Regions from separate parts of the Priestia sp. D51 genome, predicted to be linked through region 1. Evidence: riboswitches for the same ligand, from Rfam matches in the RefSeq annotation. Region 1 holds a riboswitch; each other region holds the start of a gene.
What was found. Region 1 has a riboswitch for S-adenosylmethionine ahead of ACNHOZ_RS20055 (methionine ABC transporter ATP-binding protein). Riboswitches for the same ligand answer to the same signal wherever they lie in the genome.

Region 2: linked by a shared signal. The riboswitch ahead of mtnK (S-methyl-5-thioribose kinase) and the one ahead of ACNHOZ_RS20055 (methionine ABC transporter ATP-binding protein) in region 1 are both predicted to bind S-adenosylmethionine.
Region 3: linked by a shared signal. The riboswitch ahead of ACNHOZ_RS05695 (sulfite oxidase-like oxidoreductase) and the one ahead of ACNHOZ_RS20055 (methionine ABC transporter ATP-binding protein) in region 1 are both predicted to bind S-adenosylmethionine.

Annotation. Positions count from the first base shown of each region.
Region 1 covers NZ_JBLTIR010000005.1:64,896-70,381, forward strand. Annotated here, with positions in the region: gene ACNHOZ_RS20045 (MetQ/NlpA family ABC transporter substrate-binding protein) at 81-917, opposite strand; gene ACNHOZ_RS20050 (methionine ABC transporter permease) at 935-1,603, opposite strand; gene ACNHOZ_RS20055 (methionine ABC transporter ATP-binding protein) at 1,596-2,621, opposite strand; SAM riboswitch class I at 2,753-2,860, opposite strand; gene ACNHOZ_RS20060 (thioredoxin family protein) at 3,041-3,340, opposite strand; gene ACNHOZ_RS20065 (toprim domain-containing protein) at 3,355-3,705, opposite strand; gene ACNHOZ_RS20070 (YusG family protein) at 3,887-4,132, opposite strand; gene gcvH (glycine cleavage system protein GcvH) at 4,212-4,595, opposite strand; gene ACNHOZ_RS20080 (arsenate reductase family protein) at 4,731-5,087, opposite strand; gene ACNHOZ_RS20085 (acyl-CoA dehydrogenase family protein) at 5,203-5,486, opposite strand, start outside.
Region 2 covers NZ_JBLTIR010000003.1:666,731-672,216, reverse strand. Annotated here, with positions in the region: gene ACNHOZ_RS15245 (pyridoxal phosphate-dependent aminotransferase) at 1-852, opposite strand, end outside; gene ACNHOZ_RS15240 (carbon-nitrogen family hydrolase) at 965-1,747, shown strand; SAM riboswitch class I at 1,839-1,989, shown strand; gene mtnK (S-methyl-5-thioribose kinase) at 2,125-3,297, shown strand; gene mtnA (S-methyl-5-thioribose-1-phosphate isomerase) at 3,333-4,391, shown strand; gene ACNHOZ_RS15225 (hypothetical protein) at 4,515-4,754, shown strand; gene ACNHOZ_RS15220 (hypothetical protein) at 4,829-4,993, shown strand; gene ACNHOZ_RS15215 (methylated-DNA--[protein]-cysteine S-methyltransferase) at 4,994-5,486, opposite strand, start outside.
Region 3 covers NZ_JBLTIR010000001.1:1,087,350-1,092,835, forward strand. Annotated here, with positions in the region: gene ACNHOZ_RS05675 (GNAT family N-acetyltransferase) at 1-632, shown strand, start outside; gene ACNHOZ_RS05680 (YjgB family protein) at 660-1,244, opposite strand; gene ACNHOZ_RS05685 (putative polysaccharide biosynthesis protein) at 1,576-3,186, shown strand; gene ACNHOZ_RS05690 (hypothetical protein) at 3,200-3,568, shown strand; SAM riboswitch class I at 3,710-3,816, shown strand; gene ACNHOZ_RS05695 (sulfite oxidase-like oxidoreductase) at 3,892-4,554, shown strand; gene ACNHOZ_RS05700 (MogA/MoaB family molybdenum cofactor biosynthesis protein) at 4,588-5,100, opposite strand; gene moaC (cyclic pyranopterin monophosphate synthase MoaC) at 5,113-5,486, opposite strand, start outside.

The DNA.
Region 1 (5,486 bases):
TGCGTGAGAAAAATAAGAGTTATTCGTTTTGATGCATACAAAAAAGCACTTGCCCAGAGTGGGCAAGCGCTTTTCTTCTATTATTTATTTACCGGCAATACTCCGCCTTTGTATTTTTCTTTAATGTAGTCTTGAATTTCTTTAGAGTGAAGAACTTTTACTAAAGCTTTCACTGTACCTTTATTTTCGTCACCTTTGTGAACCGTAATGATGTTTGCATATGGGTTGTTTTCTTTGCTTTCCACTGCGATTGGATCTTTTACTGGATCTAAACCAGCATCGATAGCATAGTTAGCATTGATAACAACAGCGTCACCTTCATTGTTTTTGTACATTTGAGGTAACAATCCGCCTTCAACATCGGCTTTAAATTTTAAATTCTTAGGGTTTTCTACAATATCTTTAATTTGTGCGTCTGTTTTCTTTACGCCTGGTTTTAATTTGATCACGCCAGCTTTTTCAAAAATCGATAAAATACGTCCTTGCTCTGCTACTGCATCACGCATAATAACTGTGCCGTTTTTCGGAAGATCTTTTAAGCTTTTGTATTTTTTAGAGTAGATACCAATTGGTTCAATGTGAATGGCACCGGCACTTACGAAATCATACCCTTTTTCACCTTTATGATCTTTTAGCACTGAATTCATATAAGGAACGTGCTGGAAGTAGTTTGCATCAATTTCATTGTTTGCAAGAGCTGTGTTCGGTAAGATGTAATCTTGGAATTTTTTAATCTCTAAATCAATTCCTTGTTTTTCCAAAATAGGTTTTGCTTGTTCTAAAATTTCAGCATGAGGCGTATTAGATGCACCCACGACAATTTTCTTTTCATCTTTTGATCCATTGTTAGATCCACACGCCGCTAATCCTACTACTAGCGCAGATGTTAACGCTAAAGCTGAAAGCCATTTTTTCATAATAAATAATCCTCCCTTTATCTTTTATCAATTTTTGCAGTAATCGCATCTCCAATAAGTTGGATAATAAATACAATAATCAAAATTAAGATCGTAGCGGCTAGCGTTACGTCATTATGACTGCGCTGGAATCCTTCTAAATATGCAAGGTTTCCAAGACCTCCAGCTCCAATCACACCCGCCATTGCCGTATAGCCTACTAACGCAATGGTTGTTACTGTCAAACCGGAAATCAAAGCTGGTAGCGATTCAGGTAACAGCACTTTAAAGATAATAGTGCTTGTTGTGGCTCCCATTGATTTAGCAGCTTCAATAACACCCTTATCAATTTCACGCAGACCAATTTCTACAAGACGCGCATAAAATGGTGCTGCTCCAACAATTAAAGCCGGTAACGCTGCATTAGCGCCTAAAATACTTCCTACCAATGCTTTGGTAAATGGAATCAGTAAAACAATTAAAATAATGAATGGAATGGAACGAAAGATATTTACAACCGCCGACACAATGGCATATAAAGGTTTGTTTTGCCAAAGCTGTCCTTTGGACGTTAAAAATAAAAGCAGGCCCAATAAAATACCTAGAACAAATGTGGCTACAACTGAAATAGCCGTCATATATAGTGTTTCATTTGTCGCTTGAATAAAATCATCTAAAATAACGTTTGGAAATAGTTTCTCAAGCATTTGTCATTACCTCCACTTCTACCTGCTGCTCATGAATGTATGCAATGACTTTTTCAACTTCTGTTAATTCTCCGTCTAAATGAACGAACAGCGTCCCGTATGAACCTGTTTGTGTATGAGAAATCTTTCCTTGCAAAATATTAATCGTTACATCAAACTGTTTTAAAATCGTTGTAATGAGCGGTTGCTCTGCTTTTCCGCCAACAAACGTCAGCTGAATAATTTGCCCGCTTGGATACAGCTCTTTTACTTGTTCAATCGTTTCAAACGTTTCCTCTGGTTCAGAAATCTGTTGAACGAATCGTTTTGTAATCGGCTGCTTAGGTTTTCTGAATACTTCTAGCACTTGTCCTTCTTCTACTACTGCCCCATTTTCCATAACGGCTACTCGATGACAAATTTTACGAATGACGTGCATTTCATGAGTAATCAATACAATGGTTAACCCTAGCTTCTCATTAATATCTACTAACAGATCTAAAATAGAATCTGTCGTTTGAGGATCAAGCGCTGATGTTGCTTCATCACAAAGCAATACTTTTGGATTGTTCGCTAGCGCTCGAGCAATCCCAACACGCTGCTTTTGTCCGCCGCTAAGCTGTGATGGATAAGCATCTTCACGCCCTTCAAGCCCGACTAGCTTAATAAGTTCGTCTACTCGTTTCATTCTTTTTTCTTTTGAAATCCCTGCTATTTCTAACGGAAAGGCAATATTTTCTCGTACCGTACGCGACCACAAGATATTAAAGTGCTGAAATACCATACTAATTTCTTGTCTAGCTTTTCTGAGTTTTCCGCCTTTAATTTTTCCCATATCATTACCTGCTACTTCGACCGTTCCTGTCGTTGGTGTTTCTAATCCGTTTAGCAAGCGAATCAAAGAACTTTTCCCCGCTCCGCTATAACCAATAATTCCGTAAATTTCACCTTGGTTAACGGTTAGATTCACATTATCAACAGCTGTTACTTGACCGCTTTTGGCCTGATAAATTTTTGTAACGTCTGTTAATGTAATCATATTTCTTCACCTTCTTTAATAAAAACTTAATTATATTAGGTTGCCCTATAGGATGAAAAAGCCGTAAAACAATTTTCCCCATTAAAAAAGCCTCTCTGCGCATGACAGAAAGGCTCGATATTTAATCCTTTCTCTCATCTTTCAAAGCGCATAGCTTTGCAGGAATTGGCACCATTTCAGTTAGTCTGACGGTTGCCGGGTTTCACAGGGCTCAGTCCCTCCACCTCTCTTGATAAGAGTTCGCAACAATTATTTTGTTTTTGGGAAATATTCATTCATTTATGAACATTCATGAGTGTGATTTTAGCATGTGTCAGATAGGCTGTCAACAGATTTTATTCTTGGGATAATATCCCAAGATTTCAACAGCCCCAACGGTTCGCTCTCTTTCCACTTCTTCATTTTAAACAAACGTTTGATTATCGAAGCTCCTCGAGTACGTGCTCGATGGAATGAAACGCGTAGAGTTTTTTTACCATTTCACCATTTTCCACTTCAATCAAACAAGGTACGCTTTCAATAGAAAATAATTCTGCTTTTGAAGGCATATAATTTAAATTGCTCATTCCGATGGTTACATCCGGCAGCATCGCTTCTGCCACGGTTAACATTTTTTTTGCCAGCTGACATGTCCCGCAAAAAGGCGTATGGAAAAAGATAAAGGCTCTTTCTCCTTCTTTTAACTGATCATCCAGCTGTTTTTCGCTCCATTCTTGCATGTTGCTCATTCCTTTTATGTTAAAAATTCTGCATTAACATCGATATTGGCACTCAGCAATACTGTTGCTATGTGATGTCTAGGGGCGGCAGCAACTTCTCGGTACATTTTATCAATATATAGATGCTCTGCTTCCGGAAGCTCTCGTTTAAATTGTTTTCTCAGCTTATTCCCTGAATCATCAGAGTCAACGAGTATGTATACCTCTTTGTTAAACGTACAGTCAATAATTTCATCCAGCTTTGATAAACTAATCGTACCGTTTGTACAAATAATTTCAATTGGTTCTCGAATGATATCTTGAATACGCTTTTTATCTGACTTTCCTTCGACAATAATTACTTTTTCAATTTCAATTAGCCCCATTTTCATCACCCATAATCGTCAGTTGTATAGTAACATCATTTCTTTATGCTATACAATATTCGTTAATGTATCACAGTTCACCTGTTTTTTAAAAGAAATTTGCAAGAAAGAACTCTTTTAAAAGGCAGTTTAGGCCATATTATCTCTATAAAACAAGAAAAACAGCGGCAGTTGCCACTGTTTAGCACCATCCTGCTTCTTCATCGCAGTCTGTATATTTTTGCGTTTCACCTTGTTTTTGTACGTCCGCGTATTGATAGAACTTATTATTTTCTTGCGAATATCCTTCTTCAAAGCGGTATTCATTGCCGCTTGTTCCGTAGCTAACTTCACCAATTGGCTGTTTATCAACGTATAATTTCATACCGCCGTCATGAAATTTAGCTGTAACGCGATCTGTAACGTCCATTTTTTGTTTTTCAAACATAAAAAGACACTCCTTTAGCTTGTTTACTAATAGAGTGTCCAGTCAAAAACTTTTCATAAAGACAATTTATGGAGGAATATTATCCTTCGTTTGTCATTTCTTCGTATTGCTCTGCTGTCATCAGCTTGTCTACTTGAGAAGCATCAGATGGTTTGATTGTAATCATCCATGCTTCTTCGTATGGAGATTCATTAACAAGTTCAGGACTATCGCCTAAGTTGTCGTTTACTGCTACAACTTCACCGCTAATTGGTGCGTAAAGCTCAGAAACTGTTTTTACTGATTCAACGCTACCAAACGGCTCGTCAGCTTCTACTGTTGCTCCTACTTCTGGCAGTTCAACGAATACGATGTCTCCAAGCTCAGCTTGAGCGAAATGTGTAATACCTACGCGGACAACGTCTCCTTCTGTTTTTACCCATTCATGCTCTTCAGAATAACGCAAATCTTTTGGTGTACTCATCTTAATCCCTCCAAAATATGTATCGTAATTTGTTTATATAAAAAGCGCCTTCAACGTGGAGAACACTTTCTACAACCTAAAATAACTTCCTATTAACAGTGTAACGTAAAAGGTAAAAATTTTCTATTTGAAAACTTACTTCCACACGTCCTCAAACTGCTCTTCTTTGAAACCAAGCGTTACTTTTTGTCCATCTGTTAGCAGCGGACGCTTAATTAACATGCCATCTGACGCAAGAATAGACAGAAGTTCGTCTTCACTCGCACTGCTTACTTTATCTTTAAGACCTAACTCGCGATATTTTTTACCGCTTGTATTAAAGAATTTTTTTAATTCTAGGCCGCTGTTCTGATAGTAAGCTTGCAGCTGCTCTTTTGTTGGCGGATTTTCTACAATATGAATTTCTTCATATGCTACTCCGTTATCATCGAGCCACTTCTTTGCTTTTCGGCACGTACCGCACTTTGGATATGAATAAAAAAATAATGACATTTCGTCAACCACCCTTTATTTTAAGCTTTTTTCGTATTTTAACACATCCTTTATCATTTACCTAGATAGAGGCTTCTTAAACAAAAAGGAGCTCGCAAAACGAGCTCCTTTTTCCTTAAACTGTGAATTTCTCTACTTCTAGAAGCGTTTTTGCAACCTCGCGCTTTACGCTAATTACATTGATTGGTGTATAGCGAGTTAATTTGCGAAGAGACGAAAGCATGACTCTAAGCGTATCACCTTGTTCAACGCCAATTAACGTTTCTTTTGCATCTGCTTCGATTCGATTAAATGCTTCTTGGCAGAATACTTGCGTGTATTTTAATTTTAAGCTGTTTTGATCTACTCCTGTTTTGGAAATGGCTTTTTCAGTACGTAAAACAGTAGATTCCATTGCAT
Region 2 (5,486 bases), on a different contig from region 1:
TGCCGCTGCTGCCTCTTGAACCGCCCCAAAGAGGCTGACATACATATGATCTTGAAGAAGATTAATAGCTTCTACTACACTTTCATTTCCTACAGCAAATCCAACTCGCCATCCCGCCATGTTATACGTTTTAGAAAGAGTATAAATTTCAATTCCCGTCTCTTTTGCACCAGGAGTCTGTAAAAAGCTGATTGGCTTTTTACCATCAAATCCAATGGCTCCGTAGGCAAAGTCGTGTACCACACAAATATCGTGCTTGGCAGCAAACGCCACGGTGTCTTCAAAAAATTCTGCTGTTGCCACTGCACCGGTAGGATTATTCGGATAGTTTAAAAACATGAGCTTTGCCTGTTCTTTAGCACGTTCACCTATCTCTTCGTATACGGGCAGAAAATGATTTTCAGCCGTGAGCGGCATCACTTCCATCTTTGCTTTTGCAAGCTCTACTCCAGACCAGTAATCAGGATATCCAGGATCCGGAACCAGCACCGTATCTCCAGGGTTTAATAAGCACTGCGGAATTTCTACAAGTCCACCCTTCCCGCCAAACAAAATAGCTACTTCTTTTTCAGGATCCACATCAACGCCATATTCTCGTTTATAAAAAGTCGCAACGGCCTCTTTTAAAAACTGGTGCCCCCGAAATGGAGAATATTTATGATGTATAGGATTAGCACTTGCTTTTTGGAGTGTTTCTACAATATGTGAAGGAGTAGGCTGATCAGGATTTCCCTGCCCTAAGTTAATAACGTCGTGCCCTTGGGCCATTACTTTTCCTACCTTGCCTACAAGTGATGCAAAAAATTGTTTTGGTAAACTTTTTAATAGTTCCGATTGCTCAAATTGTTTCATCATCGCACACCTTCTCAAAAAATTCTTGAAATTCTAGTCACAAATAATATATTGTAATACTCAACTTGTAAAGTCATTTTTTTCAACTACTACAAAAAGGACGGATGATAAAGTGAGTGTAAAAATCACGTGTTTGCAGCTTGATATTGCGTTTGGAAACCCAACTAAAAACCGAAAATATATTCAACAAAAAATGACGGAAGCTCTAAAAGAAAACCCTGACATCCTTGTGCTTCCTGAGCTATGGGATACAGCTTATGATTTGACGCGGCTAGACGAAATTGCCGATGATGAAGGACAGCAGGCCAAGCAATTAATCTCTCAATTTGCTAAAACGAACGAAGTAAATATTGTGGCAGGTTCGATCGCGAAAAAAACAGAGCAAGGCGTCACAAATACGATGTATATTTTTGACCGAAAAGGTCGTGAAGTGTCACAATACAGTAAGCTGCACTTATTTAAATTAATGGATGAGCACCTCTATCTAGAAGCAGGAACAGCAAAAAATCTTTTTACACTTGAACAGTCTTTATGCGCAGGAGTTATTTGTTACGATATTCGTTTTCCAGAATGGATTCGCGTGCATACTAGCAGCGGAGCAGAAGTCTTATTTGTTGTTGCTCAGTGGCCGGCTCCAAGACTTGCCCATTGGAAAGCACTGCTCATTAGCCGCGCAATCGAAAATCAATGCTATGTAATCGCGTGTAATCGTGTAGGCCAAGATCCTAATAACACATTTGCCGGACATTCCTTAGTCATCGATCCGTGGGGAGAAATAATCGCTGAAGCTGGCGATAGCGAAGAACTTTTAAGTGCTGACGTTAACCTAGAACTTGTAAAAGAAATTCGCAAACAAATTCCTGTCTTTACAGATCGCCGCACAGAATTTTATTAATTATGTATTGACAGCCGTTTTTTTGCATGATACGATTTTCACCAGATATCATAAAATATTCAAACAAATCAAAATTGAATAAGTAATCGTACTCTTATCAAGAGTTGGCTGAGGGATTTGGCCCTGTGAAGCCCAGCAACCGACCGTCATTCCATCCTAAGGTGGATCACACCCGTAAAACATGTTTTACACAGGCACGGTGCTAATTCCAACAGAAAGTAATTCTTTCTGGCAGATAAGAGGTTTGAACACTACAATCAAGCCTCTTTCCAACGAAAGAGGCTTTTATATTTTCTAAAATTATAAAAGCCTCCATATATTCTTAAACCTATTAACTTAGTAAACAAATCAGTTTAATAAACTATGGAGGGGTTCCGATGTCAACAATAAAAACAGAGAAATATCAGCCATTAACAGAAATTTCAGCAATCAAACTTGTGAAAAAGCTAGGTCTTTTTGATGCCACAGAAGCACTGACTGCCCGTGAAATCGGTGACGGCAACTTAAATCTCGTCTTTCACATCATAAATGATCAAACGAATAAATCCATTATCGTCAAACAAGCACTTCCCTATGCAAAAGTTGTAGGCGAGAGCTGGCCTCTATCCTTGAACCGTGCCACGATTGAAAGCAATGCGCTCAAGCAATTCGGTGCATTTACCCCTGAACTCGTACCAGCTGTGTATTACCACGATGAAACGCTTGCTGTTACGGTCATGGAAAATCTGTCTCATTTAACGATTTCCCGCGCCGGACTTATTCAAGGAGAAAGTTATCCCCTGCTTTCACAGCATATCGGTTCTTTTCTAGGACATATTGCGTTCAAAACGTCGGATTTTGCCTTAAAGCCTCAGGATAAAAAAGAAGAAGTCGTCAAGTACAGCAATCCGGACTTATGCAATATTACGGAAGATTTAGTTTTTACAGATCCTTTTTTTGATATCGATACAAATGAATTTGAAGAAGCGCTGCGTCCTGATGTAGAAGAATTGTGGAACGATGGAGATGTAAAGCTACAAGCAGCAAGATTAAAATATAAATTTTTAACAAATGCCCAAACGCTAATTCACGGTGATTTACATACAGGAAGCATATTTGCTAGCAGTCAAGAAACGAAAGTGATTGATCCAGAGTTTGCTTTTTACGGTCCGTTTGGATTCGATTTAGGCCAATTTGTTGCGAATTTATTTTTAAATGCTCTTTCTCGAAAAACAGATCGCGAACCGTTATTTGCACACATTACGAACACATGGAACGTATTTAAAGATACCTTTACTGCGCTTTGGCATTCTGAAAACACTGAACCTTTCGCTAAAGATGAGCGCTTGTTACATGAAATTTTAACGCAAACGTGGCAAGATGCTGTTGGGTATGCAGGGTGTGAAATCATTCGACGTACGATTGGCTTAGCTCACGTGGCGGACTTAGACGAAATTTCTTCAGAGGAAAGAAAAATTAACGCTAAACGTACTGCGTTAAAAATTGGACGCTATTTACTTCTGCACCAACAAGACGTTTCACCAAATGAATTTGAACATTTACTTCGATAACGAATAATGTACACAATGAAAGGATCGGTATCAGCATGACAAATACACTATCACTTCCGCGCTCAGTGGAATGGAATGAATCATATATTACTTTATTAGATCAGCAGCAGCTTCCTGGCAAAGTTGAATATATTAAGCTGCAAACCATTAAAGACGTATGGGATGCTATCACTACCTTGAAAGTACGCGGAGCCCCTGCAATTGGCATTACGGCGGCTTTTGGTCTTGCTCTTTCTGCGCTTAGCTATGACACGGATTCAGTCAAGGAATTTAACAAAAAGCTAGCTCTAGATCAACAGTATTTAGCTAGTTCACGCCCGACTGCCGTCAATTTATTTTGGGCACTGGAGCGCGTAGCGAAAAGCGCTGAATCCGCTTCGTCCGTTAATGAAGCTAAAACAAAAGTTGTTCATGAAGCGATTCAAATTCAAGTAGAAGATGAAGAAACGTGCTACCGAATTGGAGATCATGCCCTTTCTTTATTTAAAAAGAAAGATAAAATCATGACAATATGTAATGCTGGTTCAATTGCTACAGCTTATTATGGAACAGCATTAGCACCTTTTCACTTGTCTAAGCAGCGCGATATTCCGCTTGAAGTATTTGCTTGTGAAACAAGACCCGTTCTTCAAGGTTCTCGCTTAACAGCATGGGAACTTCAGAAGTCGGGAGTAGACGTTACGCTGATTACGGATAATATGGCTGCTCATACCATTAAAACAAAAGGAATTAATGGGATCATTGTAGGTGCTGACCGCATTGCAGCAAATGGCGATACGGCTAACAAAATTGGAACGTATGGACTTGCTCTTTTAGCGAAAGCATTCGGTATTCCATTTTACGTAGCAGCGCCGCAGTCCACATTTGATTTATCTATTCAAGACGGAAGCAGCATCCCTATTGAAGAACGTTCACCTAAAGAAGTAACGCACATTGGAGATACGCAAATTGCTCCAGACGGAATCTCTGTGTACAATCCAGCTTTTGATGTGACGCCAAGCGAACTGATTACGGCCATTATTACAGAGCATGGAGTTATCCATTCCCCGTCTTTTGAATCCATTCAAAAAGTTTTGCTGCAATCTGCTCAATAACAAGAGGCTGGGACAAAAGTATTTTGTCCCACTGCAAAACGAACCACTAATCAACGTGTTGATTAGTGGTTCGTTTTTTTGTGATGGTAAATATCGTTTTATCTGTTTCGTTCCCTCTAGCAGTTGATTGGAGGGCAAGGTGAAGACTCCTGCAGGAAAAACCGAAGGGGTGAGACCCCGCAGGAGCGCAAGCGACGAGGAGGCTCAGCGGCCGCCCGCGGAAAGCGAAGTCTTGCACGGAAATCAACTGCGGTGTCACAAGCGGTTCAGTTCATGTATACGAGTTGTTCATCTTTAGATGACATTGATTTTGTTATGTCTCAACCTTTTTCATTAAACAGCGCTTTTTGGCTGCATTTGTAACACAATTGTAACAGTACTCTCTGCTTTTTCTACATATATTATAGGGGATTCTTTTTGAATAAGGAGGAGTAAAAATGAGTGCAGAGCAAAAAACGGATAAAAACAAAGCGTTGAATCGTAAGCAGCAATATCAGCTATTCGATTTATCCAAAGATGAAGAACTAAATTCCCTCCCTTCTCCTCAGCAAATTGACGGTGTTTTTGTGCAGGGAGAAGGCTGGAAATTAGACGGTGAATAGTTATTTTAACTCCAGAGCGCCTTTTGCTACATTTCTTTCAAGCATTAATAGTTTTTCTTTTATATGAGTTTGGGAACCTGCATAACCTGTTAAAGCTCCATTTTTACCAATAACACGGTGACAAGGTAAAATAATAGGCAGTGGATTTCGACGATTCGCTTGTCCCACAGCCCTTACGGCTTTAGAGCGATTAACAGACTCCGCTACATCACTATAAGACCACGTTTGTCCATAAGGTATACCTTTAAGCGTTAACCACACTTCTTTTTGAAAGTCTGTTCCTTTTATATCCAAAGGCACATCAAATGTTAGCGTGCGCCCTTCAGCATAATCCTGAAGCTGCCGCTTCGCTTCTTTCACAAGGTGATAATTCTCGTCATGGACAAGTTTTTTAAGCTGCTCGTTGTGATCATCACTATCAAACCAAATATGTTGAACCCCTTTTTCCGAGGCTACAATATAAATTTTCAAATCAGAAAATAAGTTCATTTCT
Region 3 (5,486 bases), on a different contig from region 1:
CTCAAATACAGAAGCTAACGAATGATGAGCTGAACGAAGTAGCGGAGCTGTTACAAGAAACCGCCGTACCGGGCTTAGTTGGAGAAAGGCAAACGGTTTTATATCTTTCTCAAAAACTAGCAGCGCTAAAAAATCAAGAAGCTTCGTTGAAAATGGATCAGCGCATTTACCGGTTAGACAAAGTGAAAAAAGCTGCGGACGCGGAAGGAGTGCTGGTAAAAGCAAGATCAGAGCATATTCCGCTCGTGACGGAATGGATTTGGGAGTTTATGGGCGTCATTGGAGAGCCTGTATCAAAAGAGCAAGCTGTCAAAACAGGCGAAGCTTTTATTAAAGCAGAACGGCTATTTTTATGGGAAGTGAACGGGAAGTATGTGTCAATTGCTAATGCTACGCGTCCGACAACCCACAACGTTACGATTAACTTTGTGTACACGCCGCGGGAAGAACGTAAAAAAGGCTATGCATCAAGCTGTGTGTCCACGCTTTCTCAGTTTATGCTAGACAGCGGTTTTCAAACAACAAGTCTATACACGGACACGACAAACCCTACGTCTAACAAGATTTACATGGAGATTGGGTATGAACACGTAGCTGATTCAGCATTAGTTTTATTTCATGAAAAAAAGTAGCAGGCTGTCTGCTACTTTTTCTATTACTTAAGGTTTTTTAACTAAATTAACGTGATTTAACGTTTTGCTATTATCAAAAATAAATTCAAGATCATAGCCGCCGGCGTGATACGTGTATCTCGTTTGAGTCGTACCATCACCTTTTACTTTGCTTGTAAAGTTTGGCTGACCTAATTCTTTCTTTAAGTTAGCTTGTGTGATGGACCCTAAATTTGTTTGACGCTCTACATTTGTACCAAAATAGCGGATTTCGTTAATGACATTATTTTGGTCATAGCCAAATGCATATCCAGGGTGACCCATTTCCGCATGATAGTAGTCAAAGTTATTTGATGAACCTTCAGGCGGAGGACCGAACTGATCTCGAACATCTTGACGCAGGCTTTTGCCAATTTTTAAGTCTGCTGTTAATCGCGGCACTTCACCTTGCACCGCCGCATTATAAATTTCGTTAATGTTTTTTACAGCTGTTTGACTTTGGCTGCCTGTTTCTTGAGATGTAGCTGCGTGTGCTGGGGTATCAAGCTGAGCCACAGGAGCAAATCCAAACGCAGCAATTCCTGTAATCGTCGCAGCAGCAGCCGCTTTTGATAGTCGTTGTTTCATTTTCATGATTTTTTCCTCCTATATATAACGATTTAGCAATCTCAGTCTACCTAAAAGAGAAGGTAGGCCAGAATGGTCAAGGAGTCTTAGTTGAGTTGGTAACTGATATATATAATGTAACACGCCTTTCAGAATATAAACGTCAGGTAAGGTGAAAAGTAAAAACGATTCATTTCTCATAGGTGAAAAGAGTGGTTTATATTCCTTTATTAGGTAAAAAAACGTAATATGAAGAAAGTTCTAATGCTTTATAAAAAACTGGATAATAATTGTAATTATGATACAATAAATCAAGTATTTGTTAAAAATATAATATCTATTTCTGGAGTTTTGATGTATGGAAAAAAATTTGATGAGAGGTACGCTTTTGTTAACAGCGTCTTCTTTGCTAACAAAGATTTTGGGTTTTATTTATATTATTCCGTTTACAGCGCTAGTCGGAACGTCAGGTTACGCGCTTTATAAGTATGCATACGGTCCATATACCTTGATGCTAAGCTTATCGACAATGGGTCTTCCGCTTGCTGTTTCGAAGTATGTATCGAAATATAACGGTCTTGGAAACTACAGGGCAGGGCAAGATCTATTAAAAGCAGGCCTTCTATTAATGACGATAACAGGCATAATAGGATTTTTAGTCCTCTATACCATGGCGCCTTCGCTCGCTGAGCTAGTGATTAACGGAAAAGATTCCTCAGGAAATAGTCAAAAAGACGTGGTATACGTGATTCGAATGGTGAGCTTTGCTTTAATTATTATCCCACCTATGAGTCTATTACGAGGCTACTTTCAAGGTAACCAGTCCATGGGACCATCCGCGCTAAGTACAATTATTGAACAAATAGTGCGTGTGCTGTTTATTTTAGCAGGAGCATACGCTGTTATTCATCTCTTTCATAGCACGATGACAAAAGCTGTTGGAATTGGTACGTTTGGAGCGTTTATTGGAGGCTTAGGGGGTATAGGGATTCTCGGTGCGACGTATCTAAAACGCAAGCGGCTGATTATGAAGGAAGTGGATAGCGGAAAGAATAATAAATCTGTTCCGTTCTCTTTAATGTTCAAAGAGCTTGTGACGTACGCTGTTCCGTTTGTATTAGTTGGTTTAGCTATTCCAATCTATCAAAATATTGATACGTTTACGATTAACATGCTTTTTCAATCAATAGGGTATGGACAAGCTAAAGCTGAAACGATTAACTCTGTCATTGGGTTAGCGCAAATTTTAGTAATGGTGCCGGTATCGCTAGCAACTGCCTTCAGCATGTCGCTGATTCCGGGTATTACATCTTCTTTTGTGCAAGGAAATTTACGAGAAGTAAAAGGAAAGATTACAAAAACGCTGCAGCTGCTGTTGTTTTTTACTCTTCCTTCTGCGGTGGGGCTTTGTTTATTGGGTAAGCCGGTATATATGATGATCTTTGGAGCGAAAAACAGTCCTGAAATCGGTGGAGTTGTTTTACAATGGTATGCGCCTGCTGCCATTTTATTTGCTCTTTTTACCGTAACAGCCGCGATTCTTCAAGGAATTAATCAGCAAAAGAAATTAATTTTTGGCTTGGGCTTAGGTATTGTTGTGAAGATAGTATTAAACGTACTGTTGGTTTCAAGCTTAAAAGAAATTGGACCTGTTGTCGCGACGTACGGAGGATATGGTGTATCGGTTATCTATAACTTTTATTTAATTGAAAAATCCATTTCTTACCGAGTTCAATCACTAGGAAAAGCCGCGTTGACTCCTGTTTTATTAGTAAGTGTGATGTCAGCCGCTGTGCTTATTGGCAATTATGCTTCTCACTATTTTCTGGAAAATAAGCTGTCTGCATCTTCACTTGCGAGTAGCACGTCTTGTATTTCAATAGCTTTAGGTGCTGCTGTGTATCTAGGGCTTGGAGTCAAAACAAGTTTAGGGCAATCTGTTGTGTTAAATAGAAGAAAAAGAATGTAAAGGAGAGAAAGAAGTGTCAAAACGATTTGTACTAACCGTAGCCGCTGGAGGATGTATCATAATCTTCGGCGCGCTGCTGCTACTAAACTGGGAAAAGGTGTTTGGAGACTACCGTCCCATTCAAACAGCAACAGCCGTATTCAAGTTAGAAGTGGGAAGTCAAGATGTAGCAAAGACTACGGATTCAGATAATGTTCTTTACTATATGGTGAAAAAAGGACATTTAGATGAATATATTCAACTGATGAATGAAAAAGGCTATGTGTTAAAAGAGAAAGATATTGATCATAACCGACTTGTTTTTAACAATGGACAAGAGGATGAGCAAATTTACTACAAGCGCTTTGCTAGGAAGTATACGATGATTGATGGAGAAGGGTAAAGGCTTTACATACTTAGTAGACTAAAACCTTATAACTCTATCTGTTTTTAAAGTTTTTTGTGCGGAAAAGAAAAATAATATTGACAATTATGACAAAAAGCTTAATACTGACTTTATTACATAAAACAAATACAATTTGTTTCCTTATCAAGAGAGGTGGAGGGACTGGCCCTGTGAAACCCGGCAACCGCTGTCTATGACAGAATGGTGCCAAATCCTTAAGAGTGTATCGCTCTTAGAGATAAGGAAGAAGCTGAAACAAAGCTCTTCCTTATTTATTTAAGGAAGGGCTTTTTATGTACAAAAAACAACGAGGTGATAATTTGAACAAAGCAGACCGTATTAAACGAATGAAAACACCGGAAATTGATCCAAAGTATGAAGGACGAGTGCCTCCGGGTCAGGTAGTAACAGAGCGCTTTCCCATTTTACACGAAGGCGATGTGCCGGATTATAACTTAGAGGAGTGGACGCTTCGCGTGTTTGGGTTGGTAGACAAAGAAGTGATGCTTTCGTATCAAGATATATTGAACATGCCTCAAACAACGGTTAAATGTGATATTCACTGCGTAACGAGATGGACAAGACTTGATAATGAATTTACGGGCGTGCTGTTTGCAGACTTTTTAAAAGCAGTTGGCGTGGAGTTGAAAAGTAAATACATCATGCTGCACGGAGATAATGACTATACGTCAAATATTGAAGTAAAAGATTTACTGAGAGACGATATTCTTCTCGCTCATTCCTTTAACGGAGAGCCGCTTATACCTAAGCATGGATATCCGCTGCGATTGGTTGTGCCGCATTTGTACTTTTGGAAAAGTGTCAAATGGCTTCGGGGCTTTGAAGCTATTGATGAAAACCATCCGGGCTTTTGGGAGCAAAACGGCTTTCATCTTAGAGGAGATCCGTTTAAAGAAGAGCGTTTTTCTGGAGAAGATTTAGGCATTCCAGAAGATGAGTGGGTACATAAAGACTATGATTAATGAAAATGCCTATGCTTGCGCATAGGCATTTTGTTAGCGCTGGCGGTTTAATTCCCACACAACGTGGCGAAGTTCAGGCAAAATCAGTTTGGTCATAGCTAGGCGAACAGCACCGCTTGATCCTGGTGTAGAAAAAACGGCTTTTTCGTTAATCGTCCCGGCAATTGCCCGGCTCATAATCGCTGCGCTGCCAATGTCTTCGGTGTAGCTCAGCATGCGAAACAGCTCGCCAAACCCGACGATTTCTTTATGAATCAGCGCTTGAACGGCTTCAATTGTGACGTCTCGTTTTGTAATGCCGGTGCCGCCGTTTGTGAGAACAACGTCAATGTCCTCAGCACTGCATCCGGCAAGTATCGCTTGTTGAATCGACGTTTGATCGTCTTTTACAATTTCATAGGAAGCGACCTGCATCTCGTGTTCTTTCAGAAGTTGGATCATTAGCGCGCCGCTTTTATCGGTTTCTTTTGTACGTGTATCGGATACCGTAATGACTTTGCAGCGAACGGGCTGAGTTGCTTTGGATTTATGTTCATGTGCGCTCATTATGTACCTCCTTTACGCTTCCGTACGCTTGTAGTCACCGTTTTTGCCGCCTGATTTTTCAAGCAGATATGTTTCGCCGATAATCATGCCTTTATCAATGGCTTTGCACATATCATAAACGGTTAGAGCGCAGGCAGAAGCGGCAGTTAAAGCTTCCATTTCAACGCCCGTTGAGCCTTCCGTTTTAACAGTTGCTTCTATTAATAAACGATACTTGTCATTGCTTGTATCCCAGTCAAATGAAAGGTTTACGCCTTTTAATAAAAGAGGGTGACACATCGGAATAATGTCAGACGTGCGTTTTGCTGCCATAATCCCTGCTACTTGTGCCACAGCAAGCACATCGCCTTTTCCGATTTTATGTTCTACAATGGCTTCGTGAATTT